DNA from 4 places in the Bradyrhizobium sp. C-145 genome. Region 1 is predicted to be linked to each of the others. Evidence: riboswitches for the same ligand, from Rfam matches in the RefSeq annotation. Region 1 holds a riboswitch; each other region holds the start of a gene.

Evidence for each region. A riboswitch is a leader RNA that binds a small molecule or an ion and turns the genes downstream of it on or off. The one in region 1 is predicted to bind cobalamin.
Region 2: linked by a shared signal. The riboswitch ahead of metE (5-methyltetrahydropteroyltriglutamate--homocysteine S-methyltransferase) and the one ahead of LRP30_RS21410 (TonB-dependent receptor) in region 1 are both predicted to bind cobalamin.
Region 3: linked by a shared signal. The riboswitch ahead of LRP30_RS14515 (energy-coupling factor ABC transporter permease) and the one ahead of LRP30_RS21410 (TonB-dependent receptor) in region 1 are both predicted to bind cobalamin.
Region 4: linked by a shared signal. The riboswitch ahead of LRP30_RS06025 (TonB-dependent receptor) and the one ahead of LRP30_RS21410 (TonB-dependent receptor) in region 1 are both predicted to bind cobalamin.

Annotation. Positions count from the first base shown of each region.
Region 1 is NZ_CP088150.1:4,592,309-4,597,323, reverse strand. Features, by position in the region: gene LRP30_RS21430 (adenylate/guanylate cyclase domain-containing protein) at 1-889, shown strand, start outside; gene LRP30_RS21425 (hypothetical protein) at 1,012-1,188, shown strand; gene LRP30_RS21420 (hypothetical protein) at 1,339-1,548, shown strand; gene LRP30_RS21415 (hypothetical protein) at 1,681-1,938, shown strand; cobalamin riboswitch at 2,028-2,243, shown strand; gene LRP30_RS21410 (TonB-dependent receptor) at 2,359-4,593, shown strand; gene LRP30_RS21405 (hypothetical protein) at 4,655-5,015, shown strand, end outside.
Region 2 is NZ_CP088150.1:6,446,431-6,451,445, forward strand. Features, by position in the region: partial or broken gene hemN (oxygen-independent coproporphyrinogen III oxidase) at 1-506, shown strand, start outside; gene metE (5-methyltetrahydropteroyltriglutamate--homocysteine S-methyltransferase) at 1,200-3,545, opposite strand; cobalamin riboswitch at 3,648-3,851, opposite strand; gene LRP30_RS30435 (nodulate formation efficiency C protein) at 4,817-5,015, shown strand, end outside.
Region 3 is NZ_CP088150.1:3,139,631-3,144,645, reverse strand. Features, by position in the region: gene LRP30_RS14530 (histidine phosphatase family protein) at 1-236, shown strand, start outside; gene cobT (nicotinate-nucleotide--dimethylbenzimidazole phosphoribosyltransferase) at 243-1,295, opposite strand; gene cobF (precorrin-6A synthase (deacetylating)) at 1,306-2,055, opposite strand; gene LRP30_RS14515 (energy-coupling factor ABC transporter permease) at 2,102-2,779, opposite strand; cobalamin riboswitch at 2,816-3,036, opposite strand; gene cobA (uroporphyrinogen-III C-methyltransferase) at 3,082-3,813, opposite strand; gene LRP30_RS14505 (cobyrinate a,c-diamide synthase) at 3,810-5,015, opposite strand, start outside.
Region 4 is NZ_CP088150.1:1,269,620-1,274,634, forward strand. Features, by position in the region: gene LRP30_RS06020 (PepSY domain-containing protein) at 1-107, opposite strand, end outside; gene LRP30_RS06025 (TonB-dependent receptor) at 110-2,227, opposite strand; cobalamin riboswitch at 2,502-2,701, opposite strand; gene LRP30_RS06030 (hypothetical protein) at 3,430-3,690, shown strand; gene LRP30_RS06035 (hypothetical protein) at 4,351-4,551, shown strand; gene LRP30_RS06040 (winged helix-turn-helix domain-containing protein) at 4,569-5,015, shown strand.

The DNA of each region.
Region 1 (5,015 bases):
CATCCGCGAGACCTTCGGCCGCTACATCGACCCGAAAGTGGTGCAGGGCCTGATTGACCGGCCGGAGGTCGCCATCGACGGCCAGCGCCGGGTCATGACCATCATGTTCTGCGACATGAGCGGCTTCACCTCGATGAGCGAGGGCGTGACCCCGCGCGGCCTCGTCAAGGTGATGAACCACTACTTCACGGTGATGTCCGGCCCCATCCGCAGCAATCGCGGCATCATCGACAAATATATCGGCGATGCCATCATGTGCTATTGGGGCCCGCCCTTCATCGAGGAGGACGAGCAGGCGATGCTCGCCGGCCTTGCCGCCATCGAGATGGCCGATCAGGTGCCCGCGCTCCAGAAGCAGCTGCCGGATCTGCTCGGCATCCGCGCCATGCCGGCGCCGTGCGATCTGCGCATCGGCATCGCCACCGGCGAGGTCCTGACCGGCAGCATCGGCTCCGACCTGATGATGAGCTTTACCGTGATGGGCGACGCCGTGAACCTCGCCTCGCGGCTGGAGGCCGCCAACAAGGCCTACGGCACCCGCGTCCTGGTCTCGCAAGCAACGGCGGATGCGATCGGCTCACAGCTCGAACTGCGTGAGATTGATCGCGTCGCGGTCGCGGGGCAGCGCGCACCGCAGGCCGTCTTCGAGGTGATGGGCAAGGCCGGCGCACTCACCGATGCGCAAGCGCGCCTGCGCACGCACTATGCCGAAGGCCTTGCCGCCTATCGCGCCGGGCACTTCGACGACGCCCGCGCCGCCTTCAACGCCGCGCTCGAAGCGGTCCCCGGCGACGGTCCCTCGCGCACGCTGCTCGGCCGCATCGCGCAGTTCGAGGTCAACCCGCCGGACGTGGGTTGGGACGGCGCCTGGCGGTTGGAGCAGAAATAGCATTGCCTGCCGTCCGGCGTCGCCGACCGGAAAAAACGATTCTACTCCATAACGATGTTCGCCGTGACCTATTTCCCGGGCTTAGGCTCGACGTCCCTGAGGCGTCAGATGGGGACACGCCGATGACACACCTTGAGGACAGGCTCGAACGGTTCGAGACGCTCTCCGCCGAGTGCGAGCTGATTGCCAAGCTCGCCACCGACAGCACCAAGCGCGAGTTCTATCTGAAGCTCGCCGAGCAGTACCGCCAGCTGGCAGTGGATATGCGGCAGGCGATCGCGACCAGCGCTGCTGCTTGAGGCCGACTGCAATCCGTTCTTAACATTTGGCGCGCATTCTCAGGCGCATGCGGGCGTCGCTGATTGGCGATGGCTCGTAGTGGGAAGGCCGGGGTTCGTTGCAATGCAGCGCCTCGCGAGTGTCACTTGCCATGTTTGACGGGCAATCCCATGCGTCTCGTTGCAGTGATCATATTCGCGCTCATGACGGCGGCCTGCGATCAGGAGCAGGACATCACCGGCTCGACGTCGACCTGCCCGATGCGAAACTACAGCTACAATCCTCGCGACATGAACCAGTGCGTCAGCGCCTGCAAGTCATGCGATCACGGCACCACGGTCACCTGCACGACCTCCTGCACCCTCAAGGGGGCTCGCTGAGTTCTTGATGCTTGTGGCCAAAATCGCCGGCGCGCCAAAAGACAGGAGGCTGTCGGCGGTGCCCAGGCACCGGAACGATTCACTTGGATTAATCATTGAAGGAGGCGGGCAGGACGCGTGGAGTCCGATTGAATGGGTATGCTCGATCCCGGCCGGTTCCTAGTGTCGTGCTCGCATTGCGACGCTTGGCCGATGGCTGCCAACGTCAAACGTTCAAGCTGGTCGGCATTCCCGCGTGAGGTCCGTTTCGTGTGTCGGCGCTGCCGCCGCGAGGAGACCGCGATTGTCTCTGCCTCCGGCGAACTGACGCCGATCAAGCGCATCGATGTTCCGCCACGCGACGTCGCCATCGCTTGGGCGCAGGCCCAGCGCCCGCGAGGGCGGACGTAGCTGCCGGGCCTCTGCTTGCGGGACGCACCGGCAGCGGCGAGTGGTCGCTGCCAGATGCAACCAGTCGATTGACTCCCGGGCTGCACGACTCGTAAAAGATCCGCGACGGTTCTCCTCACGGAGATCAAAAGGGAACGTGGTGCGAGATTTTCCCAACGCCGGGATCTTCTCAATGCCATGGCTGCCCCCGCAACTGTAAGCGGCGAATCTCTCGTCCTATGCCACTGGGAATCTCGGTCCTGGGAAGGCGACGGAGAGGTAACGACCCGCGAGCCAGGAGACCTGCCGTCAGCCGTGGTCACACGCGAAGATGTCGGTCGGGGAGTACAGACATTAGCTTCACCGGAGCGATTGATCGCTTCGTCGTGAAACCTCGTTCGCTGTGACGTGCCACTGACGTCCTGCCGAGGTTTTGTTCGCATGTCTTCCGTTTCCGCCGCAATCCGGTGCCGTCGCACGGCCTGGCTGGCGTCCAGCTTCATCATTCCCGTTCTTGTCCTCAATATGAGGGGCGTCCGCGCCCAGACTGCCGCCGAGCAGTTGCCGCCGGTCGAAGTGACCAGGGCCGACGATCAGAACCGCACGCGTGCCAGGGCGAGCAGCGATGGCGACATGGGGAGACGCCGTGCGACGCCGAACGGCGCGCCGACAGGGACCGGCTCGGCCGGCTTTGGCGGTGAGGCGGCCAGCAACAATGGAGGCATCGTCGACGCCGCCACGACCGTCATCACCGCCGCGGACGTCGCCCATTCGCCGTCGCAGACGCTTGCCGAGATCATCTCGACGCAAGTACCGGGCGCCCAGATCACGACGTTCTATGGCGGTCCGATCGGCGCCAAGACCGGTGTCGACCTGCGCGGCTTCGGCGCGTTCGCAACGACCAACACGCTGGTGCTGGTCAACGGACGGCGGCTGAACGACATCGACATGGCGCAGGTGGACCTTGCCACCATCCCGCTCAATTCGATCGAGCGCATCGAGATCACGCGCGGCAATTCCGGTGCGGTGCTCTATGGGGACAACGCGGTCGGCGGCGTCATCAACATCGTCACCAAGAACGGCGTCGGCGGACCACCCATGGCCGCGGGCATCGAGGTCGGCTTCGGCTCGTTCAACACCAGGCTCGCCAACGTCTCGACGTGGCTCAATTCCGGTCCGTGGTCGACCTCGTTTTACGGCAACACCGTCAAGACCGATGGCTATCGTGACAACAATCGTTATTCCCAGGAGAACGGCGTCGGCAATCTGAACTACACGACGCCGGGGTTGACTGCTTTCCTGTCCGTGACCGGCGACAATCAGGAGCTGCGACTGCCGGGCGGCCGCACCGTCGATCCCTCGATCGGTCTCGACGAGCTCGCGACCAACCGGAAGGGGACCAGCACGCCCTTCAACTATGCCAACCAGCAAGGTTTTGGCGCGACAGCGGGCTTCACAAAAACCCTGGTGAACGGCGTCGATCTCATCGTCGACGGCGGCCTGCGCGACAAGAGGCAGCAGAGTGCATTCTTCTCCAGTCCGACGCCGGCGCCCGCCTTCTTCACCTCGACCTATGTCGACGCCGATCTGACGACATGGTCGATCACGCCGCGGCTCAGCGTGAAGAGCCTCCTGCTCGGAATGCCGTCGCAGCTCTTGACCGGCATCGACTATTACGATGCGAGCTTTCAGCAGAACCGCGGCGCCGGCCAGGGTCTCGCCGCCTGGCACAATTACGACCTCAGGCAGCAGACCGTTGCGGGCTATTTTCAGCACACATTGGGTGTGACGCCCACGACCGACGTTTCCTATGGCGCGCGGGTGCAGACCATCAGTCTGTCGGCACGTGACAATTTTGATCCGGCGGCTCCGTTCAACGCCGACATCGGCGCGCACCCGCTCAGGAGCGACGAGACCCAGTATGCGCTGCACCTCGGTGCCGAGCATCGCCTCAACGACATTGTCTCGCTGTTCGGCCGCGCCGCGCGGTCGTTTCGCACGCCTGACGTCGACGAGCGGGTGTCGTCAGGACCCTCATTCGATCCCTTCTTCAATCCACTGCCGCGAACGTTCCTGCTCAAGACCCAGACCTCGCAGGATGTCGAGGCTGGGCTACGTATCAAGGGAGGCGGTCTTCAGATGCAGAGCAGTCTCTATCTGATGGACCTCGCCAACGAGATCCATTTCAATCCAATCCTGTTCTACAACGCCAATCTCGATCCGACCCGTCGTTACGGCTCGGAGACCAGTGTCTCCTATCGCGTCAACGACGCGCTGCTCTTGCGCGCCGGCATGGCTTATACGAGGGCTGTCTTCCGAGGGGGCGTCTGGGCGGGCAATGACGTGCCGCTGGTCTCGCGCTACACCGCGAGTGCGGGTGTCACCTGGAACATCTGGCAGAACTATGTCGTGCTCGACGCCACCGCGCGATTCTGGAGCGAGCGTCGCATGGACAACGACCAGGCCGGAACGCAGAAGCCGATCCCTGCCAATGGCACGATCGACCTCAAGCTCAGTGGTCAATATGAGCGGTACTTCTGGTCGCTCAGCGTCAACAATTTGCTGAACGCGCTCTACTACGACTATGCAGTCGCAAGCACCTTTACCGACGGTCGCTTCAGCGCCTATCCGCTGCCCGGCCGCAGCTATCTGCTCAAAGCCGGCGCCACGTTCTGACGTCGATAGGGCTGTCACACGTCCCCAAATGCACTAGAATTCGAATAGAAGGAGATCACTTATGGCTCTCAGCATCCAGCCGTCTCACGCCGACCGTCTGCGGCTTCACCCGGTCGCGCCGCGTCTTGCGCCGATGTTCTGCTTTGCGCTGCTGACGGCGTCATGCGCGCTCGCAAGCTTCGCGCTCGCCTGTGCAACACCGTTCGCGGCCTTTGCCGTCGTCGCGGCCGCGATGCTGCCGCTGCGCCCGGCGCTGCTCGTCGTCACTGGCGCCTGGCTCGTCAACCAGACCATCGGCTTCGGCGCGCTGCACTATCCCATCGACGGCAGCACCATCGCCTGGGGTTTTGCGATCGGCGCGGCCGCGCTGCTGGCGACCACCGTTTCGTCTGCGGTGCTGCGCATGCTGCCGCAGGGCCGCA
Region 2 (5,015 bases), 1.9 Mb from region 1:
TCCATCACTTTGCCCTGCCGCACGAAAGTCTTGCCCGGGCGAAGCAGGAAGGCAGGCTGAAGCGCAACTTCCAGGGCTATACTGACGATTGCGCTGACGCCCTCATTGGCCTCGGCGCTAGCGCCATCGGGCGCATGCAGCAAGGGTTCGTCGTGAACGCTGTCTCGACCAAGGACTACCTTGCTCGCATCGCCGAGGATCGGCTCGCTACCGCGAAGGGCTATTTGCTGACGGAGGAGGATCGCTTCCGCGCCGAGATCATCGAGCGAATCATGTGCGACATGGCAGTCGATCTCTCCGAGACATCCCGTCGTCACGGACTGGACCCGAAGTTGGCCGTCGTCGATCGTTCTCGAATCGAGAGCCTTATCGCAGATGGCGTCGTGGTGATTGACGATGGCCGGCTTTCCGTAGCTGATGGCGCAGAGTTCCTGGTCCGGAGCGTCGCATCGGCGTTCGACGCTCATCTTCCTCGGGGCGCGGCTACACGCAGTCCGGCGGTCTAAACCGGCTAGGCCGAGCAGGACCACACTCACGGCCGAGGAGCACCCTGTCGGCACACGCCACCTTCAAGTTCGCGACATGCTCTGCGTGGCCCGCTCATAGATCTCAAACAGAGGCCCAAGCCGAAACCCGACTATCGGGTGGAACCGGTCGACCAAGGACTGCCTTAAGCAGGGTCCAAATCAATAGCAACCGCTCATGCACTGGCTACGCTCGGGAGATTCTTGGAGCCGGTTTTTTCGTATCGTCGCGCTGATCGAGCATAAGGTTTCCAGGCAGGAAAGCGCACCGAGCTTGCGGTTGGTGCCCTGCGGCGACCGCCCGGCATCACTGCCCCTCGTTGCTGTCGGCAACCGCTGCCAACGTGCTCATGAGCGACAAACGCTGGTGTAGATTTCTAATCTCAAGCTATATCGGTCGCATACCACGGCATAATTGAGCTAAGCTGAGCTTGTGCTTCAACTGGGCTCAGATCTTCGGCGAATGTCCTCGCCGTGATCGAACCGGCGGCTGTCCTCCCTCCGCCGATGGAAGTCCGCGCGATGCGTCAGCGTCGCTCCTCCCAGACTTTACTTCCGCCCGGCCCGCTAAGCGGGGCCGGGCATCTTTTTGTGTTCCCAAGGCTCCCTCGATTGTCGAGAGCCCAAATGAGCACAAGCGGATCAGCTTTGTCGAGAAAAGACCCAAACCCGGGATTAACGGCCTCGCGGATCGGATGCAGCGCGCAGTTCGCGGGCGGCAGCGACCATGTTCGCTAGCGCGGGCCGAACCTCCTCCCATTTCCGCGTCTTCAGGCCGCAGTCCGGATTGACCCAGAGCTGCGAATCCTGCAGCCGTGTCCGAGCCAACGCCATCAGCTCCTTTATTTCGCCCGTCTCGGGAACGCGTGGAGAGTGGATGTCGTACACGCCCGGCCCGATCTGATTTGGATATTCGTAGTTCCTGAACACGTCGAGTAGTTCCATTTTCGAGCGCGACGTCTCGATCGAGATGACATCCGCATCCATTGCAGCAATCGCACCGATGATGTCGTTGAACTCCGAGTAGCACATATGCGTATGAATTTGCGTTTGATCGGCGACGCCCGATGAGCAGATGCGGAAGCAATCTACGGCCCAGTCGAGATAAGCCGTCCACTCCGATCGGCGCAATGGCAATCCTTCGCGGAGTGCAGCTTCGTCGATCTGGATCATGGTCGCACCAGCATTTTCGAGATCACGGACTTCGTCTCGGATCGCGAGCGCAATCTGGCGGCAGACCTCGCTTCTGGGAATATCATCGCGAACAAAGGACCAGTTCAAGATCGTCACCGGTCCGGTCAACATCGCCTTCATCGGCTTGCTCGTTAGTGATTGCGCGTAGCGCCACCAGTCTACGGTGATAGGCTTCGACCGCAAGACATCGCCAAATAGGATCGGTGGCCTGACGCAGCGCGAGCCGTAGGATTGCACCCATCCGTTCCTGGTAAATGCGAAGCCGGCGAGTTGCTCGCCGAAGTACTGCACCATGTCATTGCGCTCGAACTCGCCGTGCACGAGGACGTCAAGACCGATGTTCTCCTGCCAACGTACGGCGCGCGCAGTCTCCTCCTTGAGGAACCTGTCGTATTGCTCGTCGCTCATCGCGCCTCGCACATGCGCCGCACGGGCATTCCGGACCTCTGTGGTCTGCGGAAACGATCCGATCGTCGTGGTAGGAAAAGCCGGTAGTCCGAAACGATTGCTTTGGATCTCGGCACGACGGGCAAATGGGCTGGCGCGCGGGCGCATGCTCTGGTCGATCGCTCTCATCCGGGCAGCGACATTGGCATCGCGGATTTTCGGCGAAGTCAGGCGGACAGTCGCAGCACATTCCGACTCGGCAAGAGCTAGCGCAACATTCTGGTCGCCTGCGAGTGCCCGCGCCAGGATCGCAAGCTCGCGCATCTTCTGGACCGAGAAAGCAAGCCAGTTCTTGACGTCGGAAGCGAGCCCGGTCTCGAGTTCAACATCGACCGGCACATGAAGCAGCGAGCAGGATGGGGCGATCTGTACACGATCCTTGCCAAGCTTCGCAATCGCGGGTTCGAGCCGCTGGCGCAGCGAGGACAAATTCGACCGCCATACATTCCGGCCGTCGATCACGCCGAGCGAGATGACGAGATCACTTCGGCGGCCAGCAATGATCTGGTCCAATAACTGTGGCGCTCGAACCAGATCGAGGTGAAGTCCGGCAACTGGCAGCCTCAAGGCGGTATCCAGGTTGTCGCCGAGGTCGCCAAAATAGCTGGCAACCATGATCTTGATGGCCGGCCCCTCCTTGGCGAGCCGGTCATAGGCATGGAGCAGAGATTTTCGCGCCCCCTCATCCAGATCAAGAACCAGGCAGGGCTCATCGAACTGAACCCAATTTGCCCCACGTTTGGCCAATTCCTCCAGAACCTCGATATAGGCCGGTATCAGTTCATCCAGCAGTGAGAGTGGCTGGAACGCGAGATCGGCACTCTTGCCGAGCTTTAGGAATGTGACCGGCCCGATCAGGACAGGGCGGGTCTGAAAGCCAAGGGCCTTGGCTTCCTCATACTCCTCGATCGGCTTGCGAGAGCATAGCCTGAAAGTCTGTCCCCTGTGAAACTCGGGGACCATGTAGTGGTAGTTGGTGTCGAACCACTTGGTCATCTCCTGCGCGGGTGCGCCAAATCCGCGGGGTCCATGACCGCAACTCGCACCCTGGTCGTCGCATTGTGAACCGCGGGCCATGGCGAAGTACGTCTTGAGCGAAACGGATTCGGCTTTCGAGGCGTAGATCTCCGGGATGGCGCCAACCATGACACTTGTGTCGAGCACCTGGTCATACAGCGAGAAATCATTCGATGGAATGACCGTGACGCCGATAGATTTCTGACGAGCCCAGTTCGCGGCACGCAGGCCAGCTGCGTCCTCGAGCAACTGCTGTTCGCTGCTTTTTCCGGCCCAGTAGCTCTCTAGAGCACGTTTGAGCTCGCGCCTTGGACCGATGCGTGGCGTTCCGAGCGTGGCAACCGGAAGGGAGAGAAGAGACATAGCGTAAACCCCATGTTGGGGGCAAAGGCCATGGCGGACGCAGGCAGGGGAAGTCGCGCGGTGCGACGGCTGCTTGGCGCACCACCGGGACACCCCGCCCGTGGACGAATATATTGTCGGGGCAGGTCTCCTGGCTCGCGGGTCATCGCTGCTGTCCGGCCTTCCCGAAGCCGCGCAGGCTTCAGTGACATCGTTGGACAGCGGCTCGCCGCTCACAGTTGCGGGGGCAGCGCCGGCATTTTCACCGGCTTCCCTCTTAGCTCCGGATCAAATGCAAACCGGAGAACCTCGACGACTTGGATTATCGGCAAGAGAACTCTTCCGTCAACCTCTCAGATTATGTCGCAAGCTAATGCTGCGAACATCTGCTACGCGAATGACTGAGCATCTCTATCGCTGACTACGATGTAGAAGCGCTCTCCAATCAGCGATATCAGAATGACCATCGTGGCTACCTGCGCGTGGGGCCGCATGCCAGATCGGTGGAAAGGACAAATGCGGCTTGCGCGGCCGGAACTGCTGCCTCGAGCAGAACGCATTTGATGCGAGTCCCGGCTTCCCAGCGGTTCTTCGAGCACGTCCGCCCCAGCCGCCTTCTCGACCAACAGGATCAGTGTTGATTAGGCCCAAGACACCTGGCGAAAGCCAGCAACATACGCGGCGAGCACGTTGATTTGCGTGCCAACCAGACTCCAAATGCTCGGCGGTGAAGATTGGCTTGGCGTCCTTGGCCATCGAGTGCAAAGCGCAGCTGACGGAGGCTGCCCTCGACTTCCGGAGCGCCGCATATCGCGAAAGGAGCGCCAACCGCGCCGCGGCTCCTTGGCCACAAGTGCCCCAAGGCATGGCAGAGATCGAAGGCCACATTCCAGGAACGATAAACCAAACGGTTCAATTGCGGCAAACGTGCTCCCCATTCTCATCAGGACACCGAGGCGTTCCCCTGCGCCGTCGAATATCCAGTGCGTGACGAGGATGGATAAGCCGCGATGGATAGGCTGAATGGAACGATCGAAACGAGTGCAAGTCGGAAAGTCGACAAAGAGGACACAAAACCGGTGAGAATTGCCGTCTATTACCTGGCACGGAGAATGCAAGTCCTCGGCATGCCCAGGCTCCTCCTGCTGGGCATGTCCAGCACAGCAAATTGGGGCTGTCGCTGGCGGCTGAAGTTAGCGGCGCGTGACATAGAGGGGAGCGCCTGCTCGCGCGGGACACCATCGGTCGCCCCGTCGCGTAGCCGCTAACTTCTTGCGCTCGCGCATAACAAGTTGAAGGTTGCCCGCTTTGAAAGACGTGTTGATGAAAGACCAGATGGGCGGACGGTTATGAAGAGAATGTCTGGAAGACGCGCGCTATGGTTTTGTCTCGGTGGACCGCTGATCTGCCTGGCCGCGCTGGCTGCCATGAGCAACAGTGTTCGCGCCAACGACAGCCCTCTTGTCGACAGAGTCAAGTCAACGTGGCGAG
Region 3 (5,015 bases), 1.5 Mb from region 1:
GCGGCGAGAGCTTTGAGGATCAGGTCACGCGCGTCCGGCTTGGGCTCTCGCGGATCGGCGCGGGCTCCGCAGCGCTCGTCGTGCATTCCGGCACGATCCGCGCTGCGCTCTGCATCGCGCTGGATCTGACACCGCACGCTGCCTTGCGCTTCGTGATCGATCCGCTGTCGCTCACCCGGATCGACCGGCTCGCCACCGGCTGGCGCGTCGTTTCCGTCAATCAGCGCACGGCCTGAGCCGGATCAGGCCGGACGGTCCGGCACATTGGCCTGCGCAAATGTCGCCATGCCGTTGTGGAGCGCGCAAGCCGACCGCACCAGCGGCAACGCGATCGCGGCGCCGGATCCCTCCCCAAGCCTGAGATCGAGGCTGATCAGCGGCTGCACGTTCAGCGCACGCAGCACCAGCCGATGCCCCTGCTCTGCCGATTGATGCGACGGCAGCAGGAACGGCCGGCACGACGGGTTGATCCGCACCGCCGCCAGCGCCGCCACCGACACGATGAAGCCGTCGATCAATACAGGGATGCGGCGCTGCGCAGCTGCAATGATCGCGCCTGAGATCGCCGCGATCTCGAGACCGCCGACGGCGCACAGGATGCTTTCGGGCGAAGCCCCTGCAATGCCATGGCGCGCAATCGCGGCATCGATCACCCGCGCTTTGTGCGCACGGCCGGCCGCATCGATACCGGTGCCGCTGCCGGCGATCTCCTCGGCGCTGGTGCCGAGCAGGCTCGCCGCAATCGCCGCCGAGGTCGTGGTATTGCCGATGCCCATCTCGCCGAAGATCAGCAGATCGGGCTGATTGGCTGTTGCGCGCGCAACCGCGCCCTGACCGGCCTCAAACGCGAATGCCAGTTCCGCAGGTTCGAGCGCAGCTTCCACGCTGAAGTCGCGCGTGCCGCTGCGCGGCTTGTCGGTGACGACGCCCGCCATCCCCTCCTGCGCCAGCGTGCCGGCGTCGACCACCTCCAGGCTGGAGCCAAGCTCACGCGCCAGCACCGAGATCGCGGCGCCGCCGGAGGCAAAATTCGCCATCATCGCGATGGTGACCGCTTGCGGATAGGCCGACACGCCCTGCGCGACGATGCCGTGATCGCCGGCGAAGACGATGATCGGCACGCGCGCGGCTCGAGGAGATTCCGTCGCTTGCAGGCCCGCAAGCTCGATCGCGAGTTGCTCGAGCCGGCCAAGCGCGCCGGTCGGCTTTGTCAGTTGCGCCTGACGCGCGATGGCTGCCTCGCGATGATGCGCGGAGATCTCGGGACACTGTTGGTAGACCCATTCGGGGAGCATGCTGCCTCGCTTAACGCGTGCGCTTGAGAATGTAGCTGTCCATGATCCAGCCATGCCGCTCGCGCGCTTCCTGCCGCATTGCGACAATACGCGAGCCCACTTCGGCCAGCGCGCCGGACATGACGATCTGATCGGGCGTGCCGAGATAGGCGCCCCACCATATCTGAAGCCCAGCCGGATCGAGCGACTGGAACGCCGTGCCGCCGTCGAGCATCACCACCACGGTATCGACGCTCTGCGGCCAGCCGCCTTCGCGCAAGCGCCGCCCCGTCGTGACCAGGAACGGCTCGCCGATGTCATTGAGCGGCAGCGCATGCACGGCGCACAGCGCCTGGATTGAGGTGATGCCGGGCACGACCTCGATATCAGGCAAGGGATCGAGCCGCCGCGCGATGCGTAGCGAGGAGTCGTAGAGCGAAGGATCGCCCCAGATCAGCAGCGCAACCTTGCCCTCGCCGGCGAGATGACTTGCGATCGTTTGCGACCAGGTCACGGCAACCGCATCGTGCCAATCGTCCACGCCCTTGCGGTAGTCCGCCTCAGTCGCGTCACGCACTGGCAAGTCGAACTCGGCGATGCGGGTGCTCGCGCTGGTGAGCGCGTCCGCGCAGATCGTCCGCCGCAGATCCGCAAGATCGGATTTCGCCGTCTCCTTGCGCGGAATCAGGACGAGATCGGCGGCGTTGATAGCTTGGATCGCGGCGCGCGTGAGCTGCCCGGGATCGCCGCAACCGATGCCTATCAGGGAGAGCGTGAGCATCGCGAGCGCGAAGGGCGGCCGCGCCGGCCGCCCGTTCGCTTGTCTCTTAAGCGGCGTTATGCAGGCGCGGCGTGACGAGGCCGGGCGCGGTGACGCCACGCAGCGACTTCGCCAGCGCCAGCACGGCGAGATCGGCGAGCGGCTCGATCACGATGACCAGCGCATAGGATGCCGCAAACGTCGCGATGTTGGCGAGGTTGGTCGCGCCGAAGCCGGAGCCATAGAGGGCCCAGAACGCCACCCAGACGACGATGCCGGACTGATAGGCGGTCGAGAGCGCCAGCGCCTGGCGGTATTGCAGATCGACGTAAGCCGTGTTGCGCGGAATGATCCGCGTCGCCAGCGCCTGGATCGCGAACAGCGGCACCAGGAGCGTGGTGACGTTCATGCCATATTGCGGCAGGTCGGTCGGCACGAAGAAGACGCCCTGGAGCAGCAGGCCGAACGCAAGGCCGAAGGCGGCGGGCGCAGCACCGAACAGCAGGAACAAGGTCGAGCCCAGGATGAAGTGCACCTCGGAGACGCCGACCGGGAAGTGCGGCAGCACCTGGAAGAAAGTGAAGACGAGGCCGGTGGTGGCGAGCGTGCGCGTCGCGAGCGAGCCGATGCCCTGCTCGCGCACGGTCTCGACCGCGAGTTTCAAGGCAACACCACCTGCGGCGATGCCGGTTGCGTAACTCAACACGAGCTTGGCGCCCGTCACGATCCCTGGTTCGATATGCATGGTTCAGATCCTTCCTGCCGTCACACCCGACGGCCTTGGCCTCAAATCGTGCAGGGCCGGTCTCCTGGCTCGCGGTTCACTGGGGTTCTCCGGCCTTCCCGAGCCTTGCGGCCCAGTGGCTGATCGGAGCCCCTCACCGCTTACAGTCGCGGGGGCGGCTGGGGTTTTGGACGCCGCAGCTGGGTCCGCCCATCCCCATTCCCGATTATGCTCCGGCGCTTTGCGCCGTGTCGAGCACCATGCCTCTCCTGTGTGCCCCTTTCGCGAGCCGGGCGTCAAGGGGCGAAGGGCGACGGCGGCCATCATGACGGATCGTCTCCCGCCAGGGCGCCGAACAGGATGACGGCGGCCGTCGAGGCGGCGCCGCCCCGCGCAAGCTGCTCGGCGAGCTCGGCAATCGTGGTGCGGACCAGCCGCTCGTCGGAACGGCCGAGTGATTCCGCAAACAGCGCCGGCGTATCTGCGGCGAGGCCATGGTCGATCAATTTTGCGGCAAGCGCCGGAAAAGTGCGCCGGCCCATATAGACCACGGTGGTTGCCTCGGGATCGGCCAGCGCCGCCCAATTCAGGTTTGGCGGCAGTTCGCCGGTGACGTCGGCCCCGGTCACGAACTGCACCCGCCGCGAGGTGTGGCGCCGGGTCAGGGGGATGCCGGCTTGCGCGGCGGCAACGCAGGCGGAGGTGACGCCGGGAATGATCTCGTAGCCGATGCCGGCCTCGCGCAGCGTCTCCAGCTCCTCCTCGAGCCGGCCGAAAATTCCGGCGTCGCCCGACTTCAGCCGCACCACCCGCGCGCCGGTTGCGGCATAATCGACGAGCAGGCGATTGACATGGTGCTGCTTGGTCGAGGGCCGCCCTGCCCGTTTCCCCACCGCGACGAGATTGGCGCCGGGACGGGCGAGATCGAGGATCGCGCCGGAGGCAAGATCGTCATAGAGCACGACGTCGGCCTCACGCAGCCGCGCAGTCCCCTTCACCGTGAGGAGTTCTGGGTCGCCGGGGCCGGCGGAGACGAAAGAAACAAAACCGCTCACCGATCCTCCGCGATCAGATGGAAGAACGTGCCGGTGGCTTGGCCCCGCCGCGAGCCGGTCTCGGCAATGACCGTGCCGGTTGCATCGTGAACCACGGCCAGCGGCGTGTCCGGCTGGGCGATGATCGTCGAATAATGGAACTCGTGGCCGCGCAGGCGTGCGCCGACCTGATGCCCCGGCATCGGCGCGGCCAGTTCGGCGAGACGATAGCCCAGATGCATGCGGCGCTTGGCAAAGCTGGTCTCCAGGCCGAGCAACCCCGCCATCTCATGGCGCACGCCGTCGGCGTCGGTCAAAGCGATTCCCAACACCATATAGCCTCCGCATTCGCCGTGCACGGGGCGCGTCTCAGCAAAGACGCGCAAGCCGTCGCGAAAGCGTGCACTAGCCGCAATCTTGCCGGCATGAAGCTCGGGATAGCCGCCTGGCAGCCAGCAGACATCGGCGCATGCGTCAGGCGCTTCATCGGCCAACGGCGAAAATGTCGAGATCTCGGCGCCGGCCGCGCGCCAGGCTTCCAGCATATGCGGATACACGAAAGAGAACGCCGCATCGCGGGCCAGCGCGATGCGTTGGCCCGGCGGCGTCACGTTCAGGCCGTTCGCCCCGGATTGCGGCGCCCAGCTGGCTGCCGCTCGCAGCACCGCCTCGAGATCGACATGCTCGGCGACGAAGCGCGCGGCCTCGTCGATCAGCTTGCCGATCTCGACCTGCTCCTCGGCCTGCACCAGGCCGAGATGGCGCTTCGGCAGGCTGATCTCGGCATGGCGCGGCAGCGCGCCGAACACGGCGATGCCGGCATTGTTCAGCGCGCGCCGCACGAGATCTTCGTGGCGCGGGCTGGCGACGCGATTGAGCACGACGCCTGCGAGGCGCACCCCGGCGCGATAGTCACGAAGACCTGCGGCGATTGCCGCCGCGGTCTGCGCCTGTCCCGACGGATCGATCACCAGCAGCACCGGCCAGCCCAGCATCTCCGCAATGTCGGCGGTGGCGCCGGTGCCGGAGACGCCGCGTGCGGCAACACCATCGAACAGCCCCATCGAGCCCTCGGCGAGCACGACATCGGCATCCGCGCTGCGGCTGACGAGATGCGCGATTGCTGCGCGGTCCATCGCCCAGCTATCGATATTGACGGAGGCGCGTCCCGTGGCGGCGGCGTGGAAGGCGGGATCGATGTAGTCGGGCCCGCTCTTGAAGCA
Region 4 (5,015 bases), 3.3 Mb from region 1:
ATGCCCGAGACGAACCACATCGTGAAAAACAGGCAGGTCGCGATGCCGATCCAGCGATGGATGACGAACAACCATCGCCGTCCCCGGCGGATCAACGTGCCTCGCATGATCAGAACTTCACGTTGACGGACAGTTCCGCCGTGCGCGGCATGCCCAGCAGCCACTGCCCGGCATACGGCGCCGAAATCGCATAGACGGTATCGAACAGGTTGTAGAGGCGGAAGGCGACGGTGGTCCGCGCGTGCGGCTTCCAGCGTATTCCGCCGTTCACGATTGCATAGCCGGGGCGGCGGAGCGTATTGGCGTCGTCCGAAAAGGTCCGGCCGACGATCTGAACGCCGCCATAGACCGACCAGTCGGGAGCAAAGTCCCAGGTGACCCAGACGTTCGAAACCTGCTCCGGCACATTCTTGGGGATGTTGCCGGCGTAGCTGACGATCTTGCCGCCCACCGTCTGGCTGAACTTGTCGTATCTCGCCTGCAGCAGCGCCAGATTGGCGTCAACCCGCCAGCCGTCGTTCAGGGCAAGACCGATCGAGGCCTCAACCCCGCGCGACGATTGTTGGCCGACCTGCAACGCCAGACCGGCGGGATTGACGGGATCGGGGACCAGCAGGTTGTTCTTGACGATCTGATAGCCGGCGAGCGTCCACTCGCCACGGCCGCCCCAGAACGATTGCTTCACACCAACCTCGATCTGCTTGCCGGTGGAGAGCTGAAACGTCTTCTGGGTCGCAGCCAATGAGATCAAGTTTGTGACTGGGTCGACGGCGGTCGCGTACTGGCCATAGAACGCCAGGTTCGGGATCGGCGTGTACACCGCGCCGGTGCGCCAGCTCGTCCCCGACAGCGACGTACCAAAACTATTGGCCGGTGTCTTGTAGTCGGTGCGGTCGACCTCGGGGCGGTCGACCCGCACGCCGCTCACGAGGGACAGCTTGTCGGTCAGCGACAGCCGATCCTCGGCGAACAGTGCGTACTGGTTGACGATGGCATTGTAACCGGGCGTGGCCGGCGTCGTCGTTGCGGAAAAATAGCCCAGGCCGACGGCATCGACGCCGACTGAGGTTGTCCCGCCAAAAGGCGAATTGTTGGTGTGGGTGAAGTCGATCCTGTTGACGTCGAAGCCTGTAACGAGCTCGTTGGCGAGGCCGAGCACGTGGCCGCGGAACGTCGCATCCGTCCGGTTGCCGGCCTGCGCCTGGTCATGGAAAATCTCGATGTAGCTGGTCCGCGTGATGAGCTGGTTCGCGGGATTCCACGCGTAGCTCTCGACGTCGCGCCAGTGCCGATGGCTGGTCAGGTAGTAGAGCGTGTCGTGGACCGTGATGCCGTCCGCGACGTTCCATTCAGTCTTGAACTGAGTCCGGTTGTCCTCATAGTGAATCGCGCTGTCGAGCACATTGTAATTCTTGAAGCGCAGCGTGTCGTCGATGGTGCGATTGATCAGAGGGGTCCCGAAGTAGTGCGACGGGTTTCTGTTGCCGTAGTCCTCGGACAGCGTGAAAGCGAGATTGTCCGCAGCCTGCACCCGCACCGCTGCGGAGATCGCCAGGTTGGATGTCTTGTCACGATCGACCCAGCCATCCGACATGTTGCCGGTGGCGGTGAAGCGATAGGATACATTGGGATTGACGGCGCCGCCGCTGTCTACCGCAAGGCGTCGCGTCACGTTGCTGTCGAGCGATACTTCGGCATCGTTGTAGGTCGTTGCGATCGGCTTCTTCGGGGTCACGTTGATGATGCCGCCGATGGCACCTTCGCCGTAGAGCACCGACGCCGGCCCGCGCATCACCTCGATACGCTCCGCCGACCAGGTATCGAACGGAAACGTCACCGTGCCGGCACCGACATAAAGGCGCGTGCCGTCGTACAGCGTCATCACCGAATTGCTGCCGGCGAATCCGCGGGTGGCGAAGGAAAGACCGCCGTTCCCGGGGGCTGGGCTCGCGGTAAAGCCGGCTGCGTTCTGGGCCACGGCATCGGTGACGTTGTGCTGGCCGCGACCCGCGATGGTCTGCGCCGTGATCGTCTCGATGCTGGCAGGCGTTTGCAGCGGCGTGAGGCCAAGCCGGCTTCCGCTGGTGTTCCGCTCGGTCAGCCTTAGCGTCGACGGCGAGCCGTCGGAGGCTGCGGCCGCCGGTGCCGCGCGAGGCGTTGCCGCCGGCTTCGACTGCGGCCGGGAGGCCGCGGCCGAACGCTTGCCGTCAGGGCGGACGGCCCTCACCGCCGGCTTTTCAGGCGGGCTGACTGTGACCGGCGGCAAGGTTTGGACCGCACGGGCTTGTTGCGCCTTGGCAGCGCAAATCACAAACGGCAGAGCTGGAAGAAGGAGGGCGTGAGCGAGCAGGCCGGCACGCAGCCGCCTTGGCACGATGGGAAACACGAGAAGACCTCGGCATGACGTCAGTGGCACGTCACAGCGAACGAGGTCTCACCATGGCGCAGATGCGCCTGCGCAAGGTGAAAGCAATGTCTGTACTCCCCGACCGACATTTTCGCGTGTGACCACGACTGACGGCAGGTCTCCTGGCTCGCGGGTCCTAACCTTGCGTCGCCTTCCCAGGACCGAGTTTCCCAGTGGCCTATGACGAAAGATTCGCCGCTTACAGTTGCGGGGGCAGCTGCGGCCTAAGGGAAAATCCCCGCACCGCATTCCCTTTTGATCCCCGAGTGGGGAACCGTCGGTATCACCGTAAGAGGTGACGAGGCGCGAAGTCAATCTCTCTCTGAAGCAAGGCGTTGTTTGCTAAACCAGCTCCACCGGACCAATAGTAACAATGTCCGAGTAAGCAGCAGGAGTTCGTGCTTGGGCCCTATAGAGCGGAAACTCGCGAAAGCTAGTCGAGCATTTGGCCCGCCGGTTGATGACAAAAGCGCATCGCGCAGCTTGCCGCGGCAGAGCCGCGAATCTACGATCAGGTGGGAGACGCGCGCGCCGGACTGCTCTTCACGCCTAAATAACAGAGCCGTTGAAATCTGTCGAAGAAGACGACCGAACGCAGGATTTCAACATGCAGGGGCGGCAGTTTGCATTAATCAACATTGAAAGATGGTTACGGTCACTACAGCGGAAACGATTGCCGCAGAGCACATTTCCGCGCCCGCAACACTTTGGCGGATCTCGGAATTTGCTTGTGGGTCGGCTCCAGCAGCAGAGCGGCACGTTCTAAGTGAATTAGCGGGGACTTTTTGTAGGGCCGCCCAATCTGAAGCCCGTACGACACACTCAGTTGGTTCGTGCGTTATGTACTGTGCTTGTCGGAACAAAAGCTCCGAATTCGCCGTTGCTGCGGAAGGAATCGTTACGCAGCGGCGCGTTGTTCTCGGCGACGAAGTGGGGAGAGGAGCGGCCGCGCCCCTACTCCAGGGGCCTTCCTTAAGGATAGATTGTAAGTAACTATTCGAACAGAAGGAATGAGAGAGCCGATGACACGCTATTTCTTCAATGTCGGCGGCATTCGTCCATTTCAGGACACGCTCGGGGAAGAATTGTTCGACGACAATGCGGCTTGGCAAGCTGCTCTTGATATAGCGCGCCACATTGTAGCAAGCCTAAGGCCCGGCGAGGGATGTCGACTTGAAGTGATGAGCGCAGGTCGGCTGATCCATTCTATAGAGATGACAACCAAACCATCTCACGCTCCGGCTTTGGTTGATTGTGATACTAACTTAGCCTCCCTCCGATGACTCCGGCCACAGAGCTGGCCCGCAACAATAGGATTGCGCGCCGCCTCGCTCGGTAAAGATCCGACGCGCGCCGAAATCATGCTGGCATTGTCTTCCTTTCTGTGTGGCTGCTGATCAAGTTTCTCGCCAGCCTAGCGGGAGAAGGATAGCAGCTCAGAGAGCTTCTCGCTGATGGTCGCGTGACGTCTAATGATCAAGCTTAAGTGGGTCCACTTCGAGAAAGTCAGCTCGGAAGCCCGATCGATTTCGGCAAGGGTACATTCGCCGTGTCAACTGGAATCCCAGCGCTCGAGACCCGAAGAGCCGGCAAGCATGGGCGATGAGAAGCCGCGACCCGAACGTGCCGGCATCGCAGCTCCCACAACTTCCCGGGTGACCCGAGCGGATGATATTCTCCCGGATGATATTCTCCAACCGACAAGCCGACTGGCTCGGAAGCGCGGTCACACGCTCACGTAATACGACTCGCCTCGGTCTCTGCGTGTCACGACGACGCAAGTCGTGCCCCGCAGAGGAGGTTGAATCCTTGCCAGGCTCCGACGCTAGTCGCTCTGCCGCACGGAGATATACTCGGTTTGGGTTTTGCATCTGAAAGATCGCATTCAAAAGTATTCAGTGCGTTCTCGTGCTATTGATCTCTTCGCATTTCGGAGTCGCAGAGTGTTGGACCCAGCCACGACTGCCCTTCTACGCACTATCCTTGATGAGGTCTGCGAGGGCGTATCCCGCAGCGAGACTGGCCTTCGCGCCCATGTCGCCTCCAAGATGCTGGACGCCGCCAGAAACGGTGAAACTACCGCGGAGCGGCTGAGACAGGTGGCCATAGAGGCACTTCGCTCGGCGCCAACGATGTGGCGATAGGTCTCGGCAGTCCTGAAGTGAATTTGCAGGTCACAGTGTTGAAGATTCTCATCAGTTACCCGGATGGATTCGCATCCATGCCCGACCTCAAGCGAGACATGGCGATTTTGGCTACGAGCGGGCCGGATTGGGCAGCGCCCACGAAGAGAATGGGTGCGCGTGTGCCGGGGCTCGACATCTTTTCCCAAGGATTGATTGAGCGCGTCAATCGAGGTTGGCGCATCACGGACAAGGGCCGGGCCGTCCTTGAGGTGATGGAAGCAAGATCGTCCGTCGTAGAAAAGCGAATAGATGAGGACGGACCTGCTGCCGGGACCAACGCTGCTGCCGAGGCGAACGTAGCTGCCAAAGAGCCTGTGAACGCTGCCACGGCTCTTTCAGTTGCGGCCAAGGCAGATCGACGGGCCGCTAAACGACGGCAACGGCTTCGCACTTTTGGAAATGGACGTGCAATACGGTCGTGA